DNA from 4 places in the Neobacillus sp. S1227 genome. Region 1 is predicted to be linked to each of the others. Evidence: predicted binding sites of a transcription regulator. Region 1 holds the regulator's gene; each other region holds the start of a gene.
What was found. Region 1 encodes Rex, which represses fermentation and respiration genes when NADH is low (regulators of the CRP and FNR family bind a similar motif). Its sites were predicted from a motif close to TTGTGAAATATTTCACAA; they were not measured.
Positions count from the first base shown of each region.

Region 1 (4,202 bases):
TCTTCCTGCTCCAGCTTTTTATCCACATAATAATCGTAGTCGCCAAGGTATTCTGTGCTGCCCTCGGGGCTCAATTCTAAAACCTTGGTTGCGATTCTGTTAATAAAATAACGGTCGTGTGAGACGAACAAAATAGTACCAGGATAATCAATTAAAGCATTCTCAAGAACTTCCTTGCTGTCTAAATCCAAATGGTTGGTAGGTTCGTCCAATATTAATAAATTTGCTTTCTCGAGCATTAGCTTGGCAAGGGCTAGGCGGGCTTTTTCGCCGCCGCTTAATGACAAAACGTTTTTAAGCACATCGTCACCGGAAAATAAGAAATTCCCAAGCACCGTACGGATTTCCCTTTCCGGTTTCAGTGGATATTCATCCCATAGCTCGTTTAAGACGCGTTTATTGGAGGTTAGGTTGGCTTGTTCTTGATCGTAATAGCCGATGGATAGATTGGTCCCGTATTGAATGGTACCAGCCAAAGCGGGAAGCTTTTTAATTATAGTTTTTAAAAGGGTCGACTTCCCGATTCCGTTAGGGCCGACAAGGGCAATACTGTCGCCTTTATACACACGAAAGGAAATATCCTCGGAAACCTTCTCGCCATCATAGCCGACAGCAACCGAATCAACAGTAAGTACATCATTGCCGCTTTGCCGCTCAATTTCAAATGAGAAGGAAGCGGATTTTTCATCCCCTGATGGCCGGTCCAAGATTTCCATTTTTTCAAGCTTCTTTCGCCGGCTTTGCGCCCGCTTAGTAGTTGTGGCCCGTGCGATGTTGCGCTGAATGAAATCCTTTAAAGCAGAAATTTCCTCCTGCTGCTTTTCATAAAGCTTCATGTCGCGTTCATAATTGGCGGCTTTCTGTTCAAGATAAGAGCTATAATTACCGGTAAATCGCTGAATCAGGCGGCGTGATAGTTCATATACCTCAGTGACGACTTTATCCAAAAAATAGCGGTCATGCGAAACAATTAAAATTGCGCCTTCATAACCCTGCAGATATTGCTCCAGCCAGGAAAGGGTTTCGATATCCAAATGGTTGGTAGGTTCGTCCAAAATTAAAATATCAGGTCTTGTCAGCAGCAGTTTGCCTAGCGCGAGACGCGTTTTTTGTCCGCCGCTTAGACTTGAAATCATTAACGTCGTGTCAGAAAAATTTAACCCATGCAATACAGAGCGGATATCGGCCTCATACTGATAGCCGCCTTGCTCTTTAAATTTAACTTGCAATTCATCATATTCCTTTAATACTCGTTTGTATTTTTCTGGGTCTCCGAAAACAGCAGGGTCAGCCATTTGCTGTTCCAGCTTCCGGAGCGATTTTTCCATCGCTTGCAGGTTCTCAAAAACCGTCAGCATTTCCTCCCAAATGGACAAATTGGACTCCAAACCCGTATTTTGCGCCAAATAACCAACGGTAACATCCTTTGGTTTGATGATTTCCCCGCCGTCATAACCTATTTCGCCGGCGATGATTTTCAATAACGTTGATTTCCCCGCTCCATTCCGTCCGACAAGGGCAACACGGTCACGGGTTTGTAATTCTAGTTTTATATTCGATAAAATAAGTTCAGCACCATAATATTTTTGTAGTTGATTAACCTGTAATAAAATCATTTTTTTCACCTCTAATACCTTACGAATAGTGTACCGTATTAACCGATTGTCGGCAATGAAGTGAAATTTTTAATGGAATTATAAAAAAATATACTGATAGTTCAAAGTTTCACACACATGGACATAAAAATATTGTATTATTTTTTGTAGGAGGATTTCTTATATGGCTGAATTTACTCATTTTAATGAAGAAGGCAGGGCCAAGATGGTTGATGTCAGCGATAAGCCAGAAACGGCACGCACGGCAGTTGCCCAGTCCAGCATAACAGTAAGCTCTGAAATTTATGAAAAAATCACAAACCACGAAATGAAAAAGGGCGATGTCTTAGCAGTTGCCCAGGTTGCTGCGGTGATGGCGGCGAAAAAGACATGGGATATCATTCCAATGTGCCACCCAATTCCATTAACAGGTATCAATATTAATTTTTTCTGGGAGCAGGCCGGGCAGGAACAATATACACTGCATATTGCTGCATCAGTTAAAACTAAAGGCAGTACGGGGGTTGAGATGGAAGCGCTAACAGCCGCCTCTGCTTGTGCCCTAACCGTTTATGATATGTGCAAGGCAGTTGATAAAGGGATGGTGATCGGACCAACCTTTTTGGTGGAAAAAACTGGCGGCAAAAACGGTGATTTTAGAAGAGAAATCTAATATATCTATTAATATTGAAGGGTGGGAGAAATATGTCCAATGAAACGATGAAAATACCACAGGCAACAGCAAAGCGTCTGCCCTTATATTATCGATTTTTACAAAACCTTCATTCTTCTGGCAAGCAAAGGGTGTCATCTGCAGAATTAAGTGAAGCAGTAAAGGTCGATTCGGCAACAATTCGCAGGGATTTCTCTTATTTTGGTGCCCTTGGAAAAAAAGGGTACGGTTATAACGTAAACTATTTGTTATCGTTTTTCCGGAAAACTCTTGATCAGGATGAATTAACAAAGGTAGCGTTAATCGGGGTGGGTAATCTCGGCACTGCTTTTTTACATTACAATTTTTTAAAAAATAATAACACAAAAATCTCTTGCGCCTTCGATGTGGATCCCGGAAAAATCGGCGGTTCAATAGGCAATGTTCCCGTTTATTCGATGGATGATTTAGAGCAGTATTTGATCGAGGAAAATATTTCGGTGGCGATTTTGACGGTGCCGGCTCCGGTTGCTCAGCAAATCACAGACAAGCTAGTGAATACGAAGGTAAAAGGGATTTTAAACTTTACACCAGCAAGACTGAATGTCCCTCCATCTATCCGCGTGCATCATATTGACTTGGCGGTGGAGCTGCAGTCACTTGTTTACTTTTTAAAGCATTATCCAAGCGAAGTAGTTGAAGAATAAATAATAAATGGGCTTCTCGCCAAAATAGGTGAGAGGCCCATTTTTCGTTTGGAAACATTTTTCCTATACAGCTCACTATACAAAAGAAGTTAAAGCGGGTAAAATGAATTTACAAATAAGTATTGTAATCCAATAGGGAAGGTTGGGATTAAAATGACAAAAACAGTTCGCTCAATCCCACGGCCGTTAGTGAAAACAAACCAGTGGGTGATTGTTATAAGTGTTGTGTTAACATGGTTATCCGGACAGGAATGGTTTTTGTTAGTGCCGTTTAGTGCCGGTATGTTTGGTCTTTTATTCGGATTTAATCCGATTATGCAAATAGCAAAACTGTTTTTAAGAAAGGATCCAAAGGCTTATATACCGGAGGATTGGGAGCAGCAGCAATTTAATCAAAAAATTGCCGTATCGTGTTTGGGAATTGGATTTGCAGGATTCCTGCTGGGATGGAATACTGTAGGCTATATATTTACGGTTATGGTTGCTGTGGCCGCCTTTATCGCGATACTTGGATTTTGCATCGGATGTTTTATTCATTATCAGTGGAACCAATACCGTTATAAAAGGGCGAACCAATAAAGTTAGAGGTCTGAATTATTCAGCCTCTTTTTTTGTTTTTTTGCTTACATTTTACCTAGTCCTAAGGATAAGGGGATTGCAGTTGCGGTCGGTATTGTGTTGACCTTGTCGAGGGCGTTCTGTGATGTATTCTTTAAAACCTATCAACAGAATGCGCTAAAGGAAACCGGAGATTAATAAGAAAGAGGCTGTTTATGTGACAGCCTCATTTCTTCATTTGCCCCTTATATTTAAAATGAAAAACAATCATCTTTAAGGCTGATCCAAAGTCAAAGGTGGCCAGGATGACCAAAAGGTAACTAAAGAAGCCCCAGCCATTGTTTTGAACATCATCGATGGCAAAATAGGTGAACAGGGCCCCAAGTATTAAATAAATCAAACCGGAAAACAAAGGTGAACGTCTCATAGAAATCCTCCGATAAAGTTTTGAACTGCCTCTGCCTCACGCATCAGCCGCTCAATGTCATCCTTATAAACCGACTGAACAAGGACGACCATCGTGTTCATAGATACATGGGCGAAAATCGGCACCAGGATCCGTTTAGTTTTTACATAAAGAAAAGCAAAGGTAAAGCCCATCGCCGAGTAAATAAGCAGATGCTCAGGCTCCATATGGACAAGCGCAAAGATCACCGAGCTGATTAGCGCAGAAATAAAGAAATTAAACCG
Region 1 covers NZ_AP038276.1:253,907-258,108, forward strand. The annotation lists gene ACZ5AE_RS01410 (ABC-F family ATP-binding cassette domain-containing protein) at 1-1,616, opposite strand, end outside; gene moaC (cyclic pyranopterin monophosphate synthase MoaC) at 1,780-2,268, shown strand; gene ACZ5AE_RS01420 (redox-sensing transcriptional repressor Rex) at 2,301-2,954, shown strand; gene ACZ5AE_RS01425 (DUF4395 domain-containing protein) at 3,108-3,533, shown strand; gene ACZ5AE_RS01430 (YdiK family protein) at 3,739-3,939, opposite strand; gene ACZ5AE_RS01435 (lysostaphin resistance A-like protein) at 3,936-4,202, opposite strand, start outside.

Region 2 (4,202 bases), 2.0 Mb from region 1:
TCATCAATGGATAAATCTTTAACCGGAAGTCGCTCTCCATCTTTATGCGTTGGTTTACGCAGGTTAAATAGGGCCTTAATACAGAATAGTACCAGGATAATTACACCGATTAAGAAGATGGTGTCAGGTACCGCACGCCAGGTTAAAATGGTTTGCACCAGATCCTTTTGCAGGAAGGAGGAAGCGCGGCTTGCTGCATATCCGTGATAAAATGCCTCTTTTATTTGCATAAATCCAACTGGAAGCAAGGACAATAAGACCATTCCTGCTAGACCAATGTTTAACAGAATGCAGCTTATCTTAAGCCATTTGTCATTCCAGGCCTCAGGCTTCACAATATTCCTTAACGAATAAAGAAGTACTGCACAGGCAAACATTCCGTAAACACCCATCATCGAAGCATGTCCATGGGTTGGTGTTAAGAATTGTCCATGTTCGAAATAGGCTACCGCTGGCAGATTAATTAAGAAACCAAGTACCCCGGCACCGACAAGGTTCCATATCGCAACAGAAATCAAAAACCAGAACGTACCTTTGTAAGGGAAGTCGACACCGCCGTCACGCATCATTTTGTACTGCTCATAAGCTTCAAGAATTAACAATGTCAATGGAATAACTTCCAATGCAGAGAAGACTGCACCTAGACCAATCCATACTTCAGCTGAACCATTATAATAATAATGGTGTCCGATACCGATTACGCCGCTGCCAAGAAGCAGGGTTAATTGGAAATATAATTGTCTTAACGTTGATTTCTTGGTTACAAGACCTAATTGAACTAATAAGAAACCAATAACAACGACTGCAAAAACTTCAAAAATACCTTCTACCCATAAATGGATAATCCACCAGCGCCAATAGTCGGCAAATGTAAAGCTTGTACCTGGGTTGATAAATAAGGCAAAGATATAAAAAGCCGGTACAGCAATCGCAGAGTAGAATAGTAAGTGTATCAATCCGCCTTTGTCGGACTCTTTCTTAAGCCCTGCTTTGATACCGCGGAATACGATAAACAGCCAGATTAGCATTCCTACTATTAAGATAAGCTGCCAAACTCGTCCAAGCTCAATATATTCCCAACCGGTATGGCCAAACAAGAACCAGGCATTTCCCAATTTTCCATTGGCACCAAGCCACTCTCCAACCATACTTCCGCCAACAAGAACCACTAATGCCCAGAATAAAATATCAACTAAAAGACCTTGTTTCTTTGGTTCATAACCGCCAACTAAAGGGGCTACATAGATTCCCATGCCCAGCCATGCGGTGGCAATCCAGAAAATCGCCAGCTGCAAGTGATAGCCTTTGGAAATATTAAATGGAAGAATATCATGGATCCACTTAATTCCAAAGAAGCTGTCTGGTTCGATATAATAGTGGGCTAAGAGAGCACCAAACATACACTGAACAAAGAATAATACCGATACAACCGTAAAATACTTTCCTGTTTTCACCTGTGAACTTGTTACAGGCATCTTGTGCAAATCAATACGAGGGAAGTTTCCTTCTTTATATGCTTCCTGCATACCAAATTGATAACGATAGAATAGATATAAGATGATCCCAACCATTAAAATTAGGATTGTAACGCTGGCACCGCTCCACCAAATAGCGGAAAAGGATAGATGGTTACCGGCGTCTTCAAAATATGGCCAGTTATTCGTGTAAGTGATTTTGTCTCCAGGACGAACCGTGCTTGAAAGCCAAGCTGTCCAGAAGAAGAAATCAGAGATTTGTTTGATTTGGTCACCTTTGTCAACATAGGCACGGTCTGTTGATGGTATATCAGAATCTTTGATTAGATTGGCTTTTAACCCCCAGCCGTCGCCTTTTGTAAAAATATCCTTATAGTAAGCCCTAACTTTTTCAAGGCCATTTACTTGTGCGTCTGTCAGCTTTAATGTATCTTTACTCGCATCATAGCGATTTTTGCGCATTTCTTTAATAACTTGGTTTTTAATAATCTGCTTTTCATCTTCACTTAATGAAGCAAATTTTTTACCATATTGCTGTTCCGCTTTAAAATCCTGCATTCCTCCAGTATAGATTTTTAAAGCCTCTGCTGTATAATCCGGACCCATATAGGAACCATGTCCTAAAACGGTACCGTAGTCCATTAAACCATACTTTTGCCAGACAGCTTGTCCGCCCATAATGGATTTTTTCGTTAATATAACTTCACCTTTTGAATTAGTTACTTCCAATGGTCTTGGCGCCTGCTCTTTAAAAATCCAATAGCCTCCGCCAAGCAAAATGGTAAAGCTGATTAATATGGTAATAATTAAAATGGATTTTAAAAGTGCGTTTCTATTTTCCTTTACCACGCTCTTAGGCTGAGTCCCCCGCTTTATTTCCATTTCCTTCATCCTTTCTGTTATCAATCCGAGAAGTATTTTAGTCTAAAAAAAAACGTATAATAGTGACTTTTATCACACATATCACTTTATGTATACTTTTTCACAAATTTGTCACATTGAGAATTATTTTCATTAAAATCCATCGAGATATGACGCTAATCACATTTCTTATGGGATTTCACTGCTACAATGTTATTAAACAAACGATAAAAGAGGTGTTCATTGTATGGAACAAAGAATAATTGAATTAGATGTACGTGAGGATATAAAGAATAAACTCGAACCATTTCAAAAGATTATGGAGGCAGTAAAAGAATTAAATAATGCTGGAGATGTATTCATCCTCCATGCACCTTTTAAGCCGTCGCCTCTATTTACCGTCCTAAAGGCAAAGGGCTTTACCCATGAAGAAGAAGAATTAGAGAAAAAGCATTGGAAAGTAGTTTTTACAAAGAAAAGTTAAAAGTGATTTGGAGTGTGATCTGCAATGATTTTAGATAACCGCGGGCTCGAACCGCCGCAGCCGATGATGCGAACCTTAGCCGCTTTAGAAGGTTTAGGCGAAGGGGAAGTTTTAACGATTATTAATGATAGAAGACCGATGTTTCTATATGAACAGCTTGAAGAATTAGGATATCAACAAAGAACAGAACAACAACCAGACGGAAGTTTTAAAATAGAAATCTTCCGCTAGGAAGGTGAGTCGAATGCTTCCTCAGAATCTAGGAACTGAAACAAATATTAAGCTGCCTTTTTCGTTTATTCTTTTTAGTTTAATTGCCCTTGTCGCCTCACAGATTCTGCTGTTGGCAAACGGGAATATGCTGACGGATGGAGCTTTTCGCATTCCTGCCCTTTGGTCGGCAGCCCATCTTTTAATCCTTGGCTGGGCCTTAATGGTGGCCATGGGTGCAATGTACCAGCTTGTTCCGGTTGCTTTTTTGACGAAAATTTGGAATGAGAAATTTGGATTTGTTCAATTTTTCATCACGGCAGCAGGGATAACCTCTTTTTCGGCGATGCTGTATGCAGCACCGCAAAATGCTGTCATTCCTGGTGTCATTACCCTAATTGGAATTTTTATGTTCCTATTCCAGATGCTGATGACGCTTAGAACACAAGCAAACCCTACTATTCTTACTGCTTTTGTGGGAACGGCATTAGTTTGCCTGTTTATGACCATTTTCTTGGGAATAACGATGATCTACAGTATGAAAACAGGCTTTCTCGTCGACCATTATCAAGGCATATTTAAAAGCCATCTTTTATTGGGCTTGACCGGTTGGTTTACTTTATTAATCTTTGGCTTTTCCTATAAGATGGTGCCGATGTTTTCTTTGGCCCATGGTTTTCCAATGGTGCAGGCCCGATATGTGTACGGAATTTATGTATCCGGGCTTGTCCTTTCAATCATTTCTTTCTTTATTAACAGCAGTATTTTATTAAAGATTGGATTCTTCCTGCAATTGGCCGGCTTCTCTATTTTCAGCTGGCATATTAGTATTATCATTAAAAAAAGGTTAAAGAAAAAACTCGATAAGCCATTTTGCTTCGCCCTTTCTGCGATTGGTTTTGGGAATGTGATTCATGCAGCCGCCTTTATGGTCTTGTTCAGCAGCAAATTTGCAAGTCTTATTGGCCCGCTTCTATATTGCTATATACTGTTGTGGATTGTTTTAAGTATTATCGGATATTTATATAAGATCGTTCCATTCCTGTGGTGGACCTATAAATACAGTAAAGAAATCGGAAAGGTTAAAGTTCCTTCGTTGAAGGAAATGATGAATGAAAAGTTGATTGTACCGGTCTTATCAGTATTCATTGGCTCCGTTCTAATTGTCTTTT
Region 2 covers NZ_AP038276.1:4,065,339-4,069,540, forward strand. The annotation lists gene ACZ5AE_RS20335 (nitric-oxide reductase large subunit) at 1-2,357, opposite strand, end outside; gene ACZ5AE_RS20340 (DUF2249 domain-containing protein) at 2,584-2,820, shown strand; gene ACZ5AE_RS20345 (DUF2249 domain-containing protein) at 2,845-3,051, shown strand; gene ACZ5AE_RS20350 (hypothetical protein) at 3,065-4,202, shown strand, end outside.
Region 2: the regulator Rex is predicted to act here: its motif matches at 2,446-2,463, upstream of ACZ5AE_RS20335 (nitric-oxide reductase large subunit).

Region 3 (4,202 bases), 1.1 Mb from region 1:
TCAAGCCATACAGAATGGTGTACCGTCTGTGCTTCAGTCCTCCATAGGTTGTAAAAGCATAATAGGCACCGCGAATCGCCAGGAGTATCGTCGCAATACTAGCCGGAACAAGCAGAGTAGACCCGTAGTAATAAGCTGTTTTTGGAAAAAATCCAACCATCCCTACAAAGAAAAAAACTAAAAATACATTGGTAACTTCCCAAACTGGAGAAAGGTAGCGCTGAATCACTCTAGTTAAAATATGCTCTTTTTCCGTAACAACACTGAATGCATTGAAGAACCCAGCGCCAAAATCGATGGAGGCAACAATGATATAGCCAAACAAAAATACGCCTAGAACCGTTATTCCAAGTATTTCGAGCGTCATTTAAGGTCACCTGCCTTTTCCGCGTCGCGGTCCGCCAGTTCCTGTTCAACCGGATTTTTGCGAAACATCCTAATTAGGACGAGAATACTGCCAATCCCAAGGATGAGATAAAGCAACGAAAACAACATTAACATCGTATCGACCTGACCGCTGCCCGTGGCTGCCTCACTTGTCCCCATGATTCCGCGAAGAATCCACGGCTGCCGTCCTACCTCGGTCATCCACCAGCCTGCTTCAATGGCAATCACCGACAATGGCCCACAAAGTACCAGCAGCCAGCCAAACCATTTTTTAAAAATAATCCGCCATTTTCGATGCACACCGAGAACATAGACAAAAGAAAGAAACGTCAAACCCATTCCGATGGTGACCATTGAATCGAACAGGTAGTGAATATAAAGGGGAGGCTCTTCGTTATCGGGGAAACGGTCGAGCCCAATTACTTCTGCATTTGGCTTACTGTGTGCCAAAATACTAAGACCAAATGGAATTTTTAAAGCATATTTCACTTCCCCATTATCAAGAACGCCGTACAGATAAAGCGGTGCACCTTTCTCTGTTTCAAAATGCCACTCCGCTGCAGCTAGTTTTTCATGCTGGTATTCAGCCAGGTATTTTCCGGAAAAATCGCCGATTACTGCGGTGGCCACGGAAAAGATCAGGCCAAGCTTCATCGTTAAAAAAAGAGCCTTTTTATGATACACATGCTTGGAGTCCTTTACGAGAAGGCGGTAAGCCCCGATGGAAGCCAGGACAAACGCAGAGGCCATATAGGCCGTGGACAAGACATGGGCAACTTTTGTCGGCATCGCCGGATTGAACATCGCAACCAGAGGGCTGACATTCACCAGCTGCCCTTTTACAATGTCAAAGCCTTGCGGCGCGTTCATAAAGGCGTTGACGATGGTAATAAATATGGCTGAAAAGGATGCACCCAATGCAACAGGAATTAATAGAAGAAGGTGCTTCTTCTGATTTTTGAAGCGGTCCCAGGTGTAAATGTAGATACCCAGAAAAATGGCTTCAAAGAAAAAGGCGAACGTTTCCATAAACAGCGGCAGGGCAATGACATTTCCGGCCAACTCCATGAAATTCGGCCAGAGGAGGGATAGCTGCAGACCAATCGCCGTTCCGGTCACGACACCCACCGCCACCGTGATAACAAAGCCCCTCGTCCACCTTCTTGCTAATAAAATATAGTGTTCATCCTGTTTCTTGATTCCCACCCATTGCGCAATCATAATCATTAGCGGTACCCCGACACCGATCGTTGCATATATGATATGGAAGGATAGAGTCAGCTCGGTTAAAACCCGGCTGAAGAAAACCGCTTCTTGGTTAACCATTTCTCCTCACTGGACCACCTTTCTAAAGAATTGTTATGTATGTCACATTGGTGGGTAGGAATTTTTTCGCAAGCGTCCTTATGTTCTCCATTCCATCGGATTTTCATTATCCTGAAAAAATCCGGCCAATGATGGATAGTGCCATGATGGCCGCTACGGTAAAGGCGAGCCAAACTAGCATCCGTTCTTGTTTTTTATAAATAGGAATCACTCTCCCATTCAATAATTATTGTTAATTTACTTCAAAATGGTTTTTTATATAAAAACAGAAGAAGAGAAGCGTCTAATTCTTCTCTTCTACTCTATTTCATTTAAAATCGACATCTGAAGATGGTCTTCCCAGTTCCCATTAATCTTAATATTTTTCCGCGCAATCCCTTCTTTTTCAAAACCTGCTTTTTCAAGAACACGGATGGAGCCAACATTAGAAGGCATGACACCAGCGGCAATCCGGTGGAGTCCGAGTTCCTTGAAAGCATAATTAACTACTAGCTTCACTGCTTCCGTCATATACCCTTTTCCGTTGTATTGACGATCAAGGCTGTAACCGATATAACAGCTTTGAAAAGAATCCCTAACTATATCGAATAATTCAATATCGCCAATTAACTCATCCGTTTTTTTTAGAAAGATGCCAAATGAATATTGGGTTTCTAGTTCCCGGCACTGGATAACAAACCGTATCGACCTCAATTGGTGCTCAAATGAGTAAAAGTGCTCACTACGTTTAGGTGAAGTTTCTTGGAAAAACTCCCGGTTTTTGATTGTAATCTGTGTCATCGCTTTCGCATCCTTCTCCTCCAGAAAGCGAAGATAAATCTCCTTTCCTTCCAGTCTCATAATTTTTCCCCTCTCCGATTCGGATATTCCCAATTCTACTTTTATTCTATAAATATATTCACCAGAAAGCATAAAAATCTATATAAACAAAATTACACATTCATTAAAAAAACTCCTTCTTCCTGCGAAAAAAGGAGCAATTGCAAGCTGCTGTGTGACTATGATGTCAAGCAGCCTACTGGAATTATTCAATTTTGCTAACGTTTTCAGAGAACAGCACCTGCTATTCGACAGTATCTAGATTACTAATAGTTTCAGGCCCTTGGACGTACTTCCGTACTGTCAGCGCCAAATCGGCGATGAAATATAACATGAGGGCAGGCCATGTCCAGTTCCATAGCGTTTCTGAAGCCTCATATAATGTGATAATTGCAGGATGAACCCATTTTAGACATATGAGCGAGAGCACACCCCAGCATAGGGAAAATGGCAGACAAATGTGGCCGTGCAACTGCATGGGCATGCCGGAATAATCCCACCACTGCTTCCTGAAAAATTTCTGCAGCAAGGCACCGCTTATGTATTCCACCACGGTGGGAATCGTGAAACATAGCAGCAGCACGATCATCCAATGAAAATCTGATTTAGTCAGCATAACTAGCAGTATAGGCACAAAGCCATACATCGGTTTAAACGGTCCGTACAAAAAATTGGCTTTAATAAAAGTCCCTTTTGTAAAGAAGTTATAGCTGTTTTCAAGCATCCAGCCGAAAAAGGAGTAGATCGTAAAATAAAAAACGATGGAGGCAGCTTCTTCAAAAAGGAAATTTTGCGCATGGATACCATTTAATATGCTAATCAGCATCGCAATCACCTCTTTAAATTAGGAAATCCATCGTTTATGGTTAGCAGAGCCTCGCAAAAATATTCGGAAATTCAATTTTATTTCCTGTTTTTTGGTAATACTTTCGTCATTTTGTCGTTTACTTTCCAAAAAAGAGTCTTACTTTCCAAACCTGCATGTTTACTTTCCTGTTTTGACAAATTACTTTCCAATTTTGATACTTTACTTTCCAACACAAGAATCCTTTTAACCATCTTTCAATAAATCAACAATGTGTTGATTAATATCCGCACCATTTATTATATTTAATTTAGAAAATAAATATTTCTTGGAGGCACTGAAAATGGCTAACCAAACACACGATAAACGAGCTGCCCGAACGAAAATGCTGATTCGTGATGCCCTGACAGAGTTAATGGAGGAAAAAGGGTTCGAAGGCGTAACGGTCAGGGAATTAACAGAAAAAGCGCAAATGAACCGCGGCACGTTTTACCTGCATTACCGGGATAAATACGACTTGCTGGAGCAAAGTGAAGAAGAAGTTCTAAAAAAAATAGAAGGCATAGCAAGTGAAATCAATCCAAAGGATGCACTTCTCTCTATCAATCAGGATGAGCCCTTTCCTGTCATTCTAAGGTTGTTTGAACACTTTCAAGAGAATGCCAGGTTTATGAAGGTTGTTTTAGGTCCAAAAGGGGATCCCTCCTTTCAAGTCAAATTTAAGGAATTAATCAAACAGCAATTTTTTCAAAATATTGCTTTAAAACTTAATGTAGAAGACATGCTAGTTCCTCCGGAATACCTCATCGCCTTTGTCAGTTCCGCCCAATTGGGGCTGATTCAACACTGGCTGAAAACCGACATG
Region 3 covers NZ_AP038276.1:4,965,862-4,970,063, forward strand. The annotation lists gene ACZ5AE_RS25020 (cytochrome d ubiquinol oxidase subunit II) at 1-367, opposite strand, end outside; gene ACZ5AE_RS25025 (cytochrome ubiquinol oxidase subunit I) at 364-1,713, opposite strand; gene ACZ5AE_RS25030 (GNAT family N-acetyltransferase) at 2,011-2,553, opposite strand; gene ACZ5AE_RS25035 (putative ABC transporter permease) at 2,777-3,358, opposite strand; gene ACZ5AE_RS25040 (TetR/AcrR family transcriptional regulator) at 3,681-4,202, shown strand, end outside.
Region 3: the regulator Rex is predicted to act here: its motif matches at 1,744-1,761, upstream of ACZ5AE_RS25025 (cytochrome ubiquinol oxidase subunit I).

Region 4 (4,202 bases), 470 kb from region 1:
AAATGAACGTCTGACCGGCCGCGGCGTGACGGTCGGAGTCATCGATACCGGGGTGGACTACACCCATCCCGACCTTGCCCGGAATTACGCCGGCGGCCATGACCTTGTCGATAATGACCAAGATCCGATGGAAACGCTCATGCAAGGCCGGGCGACCATCCACGGCACCCATGTTGCCGGCATTATTGCCGCAAATGGAAAAATTAGAGGTGTAGCCCCTGAGGCCAAAATTGTTGCGTATCGGGCGCTTGGTCCAGGCGGCGGGGGGACGACCGAGCAGGTGCTGGCAGCGATTGATCAGGCCATCAAGGACAAAGTCGACATCATGAATCTCTCGCTTGGAAACAGCATCAACGGTCCAGACCTGCCGATCAGTCTGGCGCTCGACCGTGCCGTCGAGAATGGGATCGTCGCTGTCGCTGCATCGGGCAACTCCGGACCAAATGTGTGGACGGTCGGTTCCCCAGGAACATCGGCGAAAGCCATTTCGGTTGGGGCCTCAACGCCTACAATGGAAATTCCCCAATTATTAATAGAAGGAATGCAAAACCCGCTCCGGGTCCAGCCAATGGAGGGGTCGGGGGATTGGTCGCTTGACCGGACACTCCCAATCGTCGACGGCGGCATCGGCCAACCCAACGAACTCGAGAACGTTCAGGGGAAAATTGTTCTAATGAAGCGCGGCGAGTTAACTTTTTCGGAAAAAGCAAAAAATGCCCATGAAGCGGGGGCAAAGGCGGTCGTGGTCGCAAACAATCTCAAAGGCACCTTCATTGGCAATCTCGATGCACCCGTGGATATTCCGATTGGGTCGATCACTAAAAGCGAGGGAGAATTTTTACGAAAAAAATTAACAAACAACAGATTGACGGCAAGGCTCAAAATAAATGAAGAAATTGACCGGCTTGCTGACTTCAGCTCCAGGGGGCCAGTCACAGAAACATGGGATATCAAGCCGGACCTCGTCGCTCCGGGGGTGGCCATCAACTCGACCATTCCCGGCGGCTACTTAAGCCTGCAGGGGACGAGCATGGCAGCACCACATGTGGCAGGTGCCTGCGCTTTGATCAAGCAGGCCCACCCGGACTGGACGCCGGAGCAGATTAAAGCGGCGTTGATGAATACCGCCAAACCGTTGGTAAAAGAGCCAAGCGAGCCAAGCAGCACGAGCCCGGGAGAAACAACCAGCAAACCAATCAGAATTGACCCAATCGGCGGCATCAATAAAGGTAAACCCCAACTTACCCCCGGACCCTATTACCGCACGTACGAGCAGGGGGCTGGCCGCATCCGGGTAGATGACGCGATCCAAACAGAATCGCTGGTCATGCCGGGCAGTATCAGGTTCGGAAAGTTTAGCAGCCTGAAAAATGTACATAAAGCGCAATTAAAAATCGAAAATATCAGCGACAATCCAAAACGCTACACGTTTGATATTCCGCAGCACATCGACGGCCTCGAGTGGCGCTTTCCGCTGGCAGTTACACTGGAACCGGCAGAAACGCGCGAAATTACCGTAGAGCTCTCAGTCGACCCGGAGATTTTTAAAGGGAAAATTCACGATGGCTTTCTAACATTACATGCCGGGAGCCAGTCCATTCAAATCCCGTTTTTGTATGTTCTTGAGGAGCCGGGATATCCAAGGATAATGGGCTTTGATTTTGCGGAAGGGGATGAGCCGGGCACTTACCAGTATGAGGTCTACGTCCCGGGGGGCGCGGAGGAGTTTGGAATTGCCCTATTCAACCCTGATGATTACCGCTTTGTCGGCTTTCTCGACACAAGCACGGATGTAAAGAAGGGACTAATCCGTAAAGCCTTCAAAGCTGAAGACCTCCCATATGAAGGAACTTACCGAGCCAAAGTCTTCGCCAAAAAGTCTGGGAAAGAGGATTTTATTGAAACGATGATTTCAATTTATAAAAATTAAGACAAAAAATTAGGGCGGTAAACGAAGTGAGAATGCCGCCCGAAATCCTGATTAACCTTCGGGAAATTTTTCAAAAATCAGAATAAAACGTTCACAAAATGGACACAAAATTGCCAAAAAAACTTCAAGAATTACAATACAATAAGAGTGTGACTTGGACTTCCAAGATATATGAAAAATTGGGAAATTGTTTGTGGAATAATTCACGTAAATTCATTGACAACGCAAGGTGCCTATTGTATGCTAACAAAGGGTGTGGGTGGTAGGGTTTTCATCAAAAATTAATTTGACAAAAGCCCACTCATGATTTATCATTATCACCTTTTTGTTTTTCATTCTCTGCCAAGTGAGGATGATTTTATTATGAAAAAGAACCGCAATCCATTTCAAGCCATGGCTTTAATGTCTGCCATTGTTTCCCAGCTGGTCGGTTCCATCCTCATCGGCATCTTTGCCGGAAGATGGCTGGACGAGAAATGGGATACAGAACCAATTTTCTTGATAATTGGACTGCTTCTAGGCCTTGCGGCGGGGGTTTATTCCATGCTTGTGTCAATCCGCCATTTCTATTCAGGAGATAAATAAACATGCCAGATTTCAGAGAAATGTACAACAGGCAGAGGAAATGGATGTTTTACTTGTTGTCCATCTATGTTCTTGGCTGGGGCTTCACTACATACAAAACGACTTTCCTTGGGTTGATCCTTGGGACATGCTTTAGTTTCTTTATGCTTTGGATGTTAGTGAGAAAAACAGAGAAATTTGACAAAGCCGTTTCGGCAGGAAAAAAGGTCAAATCATTGGGCTCGCTGCAAAGAATGGCGATCGCGGCAATTGCGGTAATGATTGCGCTAGAATACCCTGATTATTTTCAAATTGTTAGTGTTGTTTTGGGCCTAATGACAGCCTACATTGTCATTATGATAGATTATTTTTATCATGCTTTGCATGGTTAAATCAAAAATGCCGACTGGACAAATCCTATAGGGGGGTTCAACAGGCGCAGTTAGCTTTAAGCGTTCGGAATTTCGCAATAAAATTCCGGTTAACTATGGTAATGAAGGGAAGCGAGGTGAGTTTATATGCATCATGGGGCTCCTGAATTTGAATTGTTTGGCCTGTGGTTTAATGCAGCGAACATTCTGATGATCACAATTGCTAGTGCGATTGTCTTTCTTATTGCCGTATTAGCAACCCGCAAACTGGCAATGAAACCTACGGGGATGCAAAACTTTATGGAATGGGTGATGGACTTTGTTAAGGGCATCATCAACAGCACGATGGATTGGAAAGAAGGCGGGCGTTTCCACATCCTAGGTATAACATTAATTATGTATATTTTTGTATCAAACATGCTGGGTCTTCCTTTCGCAATTGTCGTTGACGAAAAGCTTTGGTGGAAATCACCGACAGCTGACCCGATGATTACGTTAACTTTGGCGGTCATGATTTTGGGTCTTACCCACTATTATGGCATCAAGTTGAAGGGTGCAAAGGGATATGCAGAAGGCTTTTTCAGTCCAATGAAATTCTTATTCCCATTAAAGATTATCGAGGAATTTGCGAACACATTGACGCTTGGTCTGCGTCTTTACGGTAACATTTACGCTGGTGAATTGCTTCTATCGCTCTTAGCAGCGGGATTAGCACACCAAGGAATCGCCGGTACAATCGCCGCCATTCCGCTAACACTTGTATGGCAAGGCTTCTCGATCTTCGTCGGATCGATCCAAGCGTACATCTTTACTATGTTAACGATGGTTTATATGGCACACAAAGTGAGTCATGACCATTAATATATTTTTTTTATAAAAAATAAAACTTATTTATACATTTTAAGGAGGAACAAAATAATGAATCTTATAGCAGCAGCAATTGCAATTGGTCTAGCAGCAGTAGGCGCAGGTATTGGTAACGGTCTTATCGTAGGACGTACAGTTGAAGGTATCGCTCGTCAGCCAGAAGCACGTGGATTACTACAAACTACAATGTTCATCGGGGTTGCGTTAGTAGAAGCATTACCGATCATCGGCGTTGTTATCGCGTTCATGGTCTTAAACCGATAAAATTTAAAAACTCCAGATGGCGAAGAGACATTCATCTAACTTCGCCATTCTATTATCCCGCTTTAACGGGCAGTAAGCTTTAGTGCGTGGGGAAACTCAGTGTAGTTAAACTGCCCGTAAAAGCCCGATAAGTTCAACTAGCAATCAGTGGGGGATGAAAAGAACCCCCACTGATTGAGTTTCACTTATGTTCGTTTATGCATTTC
Region 4 covers NZ_AP038276.1:5,574,413-5,578,614, reverse strand. The annotation lists gene ACZ5AE_RS27695 (S8 family serine peptidase) at 1-1,930, shown strand, start outside; gene ACZ5AE_RS27690 (AtpZ/AtpI family protein) at 2,291-2,515, shown strand; gene ACZ5AE_RS27685 (ATP synthase subunit I) at 2,518-2,886, shown strand; gene atpB (F0F1 ATP synthase subunit A) at 3,013-3,726, shown strand; gene atpE (F0F1 ATP synthase subunit C) at 3,784-3,996, shown strand.
Region 4: the regulator Rex is predicted to act here: its motif matches at 2,122-2,139, upstream of ACZ5AE_RS27690 (AtpZ/AtpI family protein).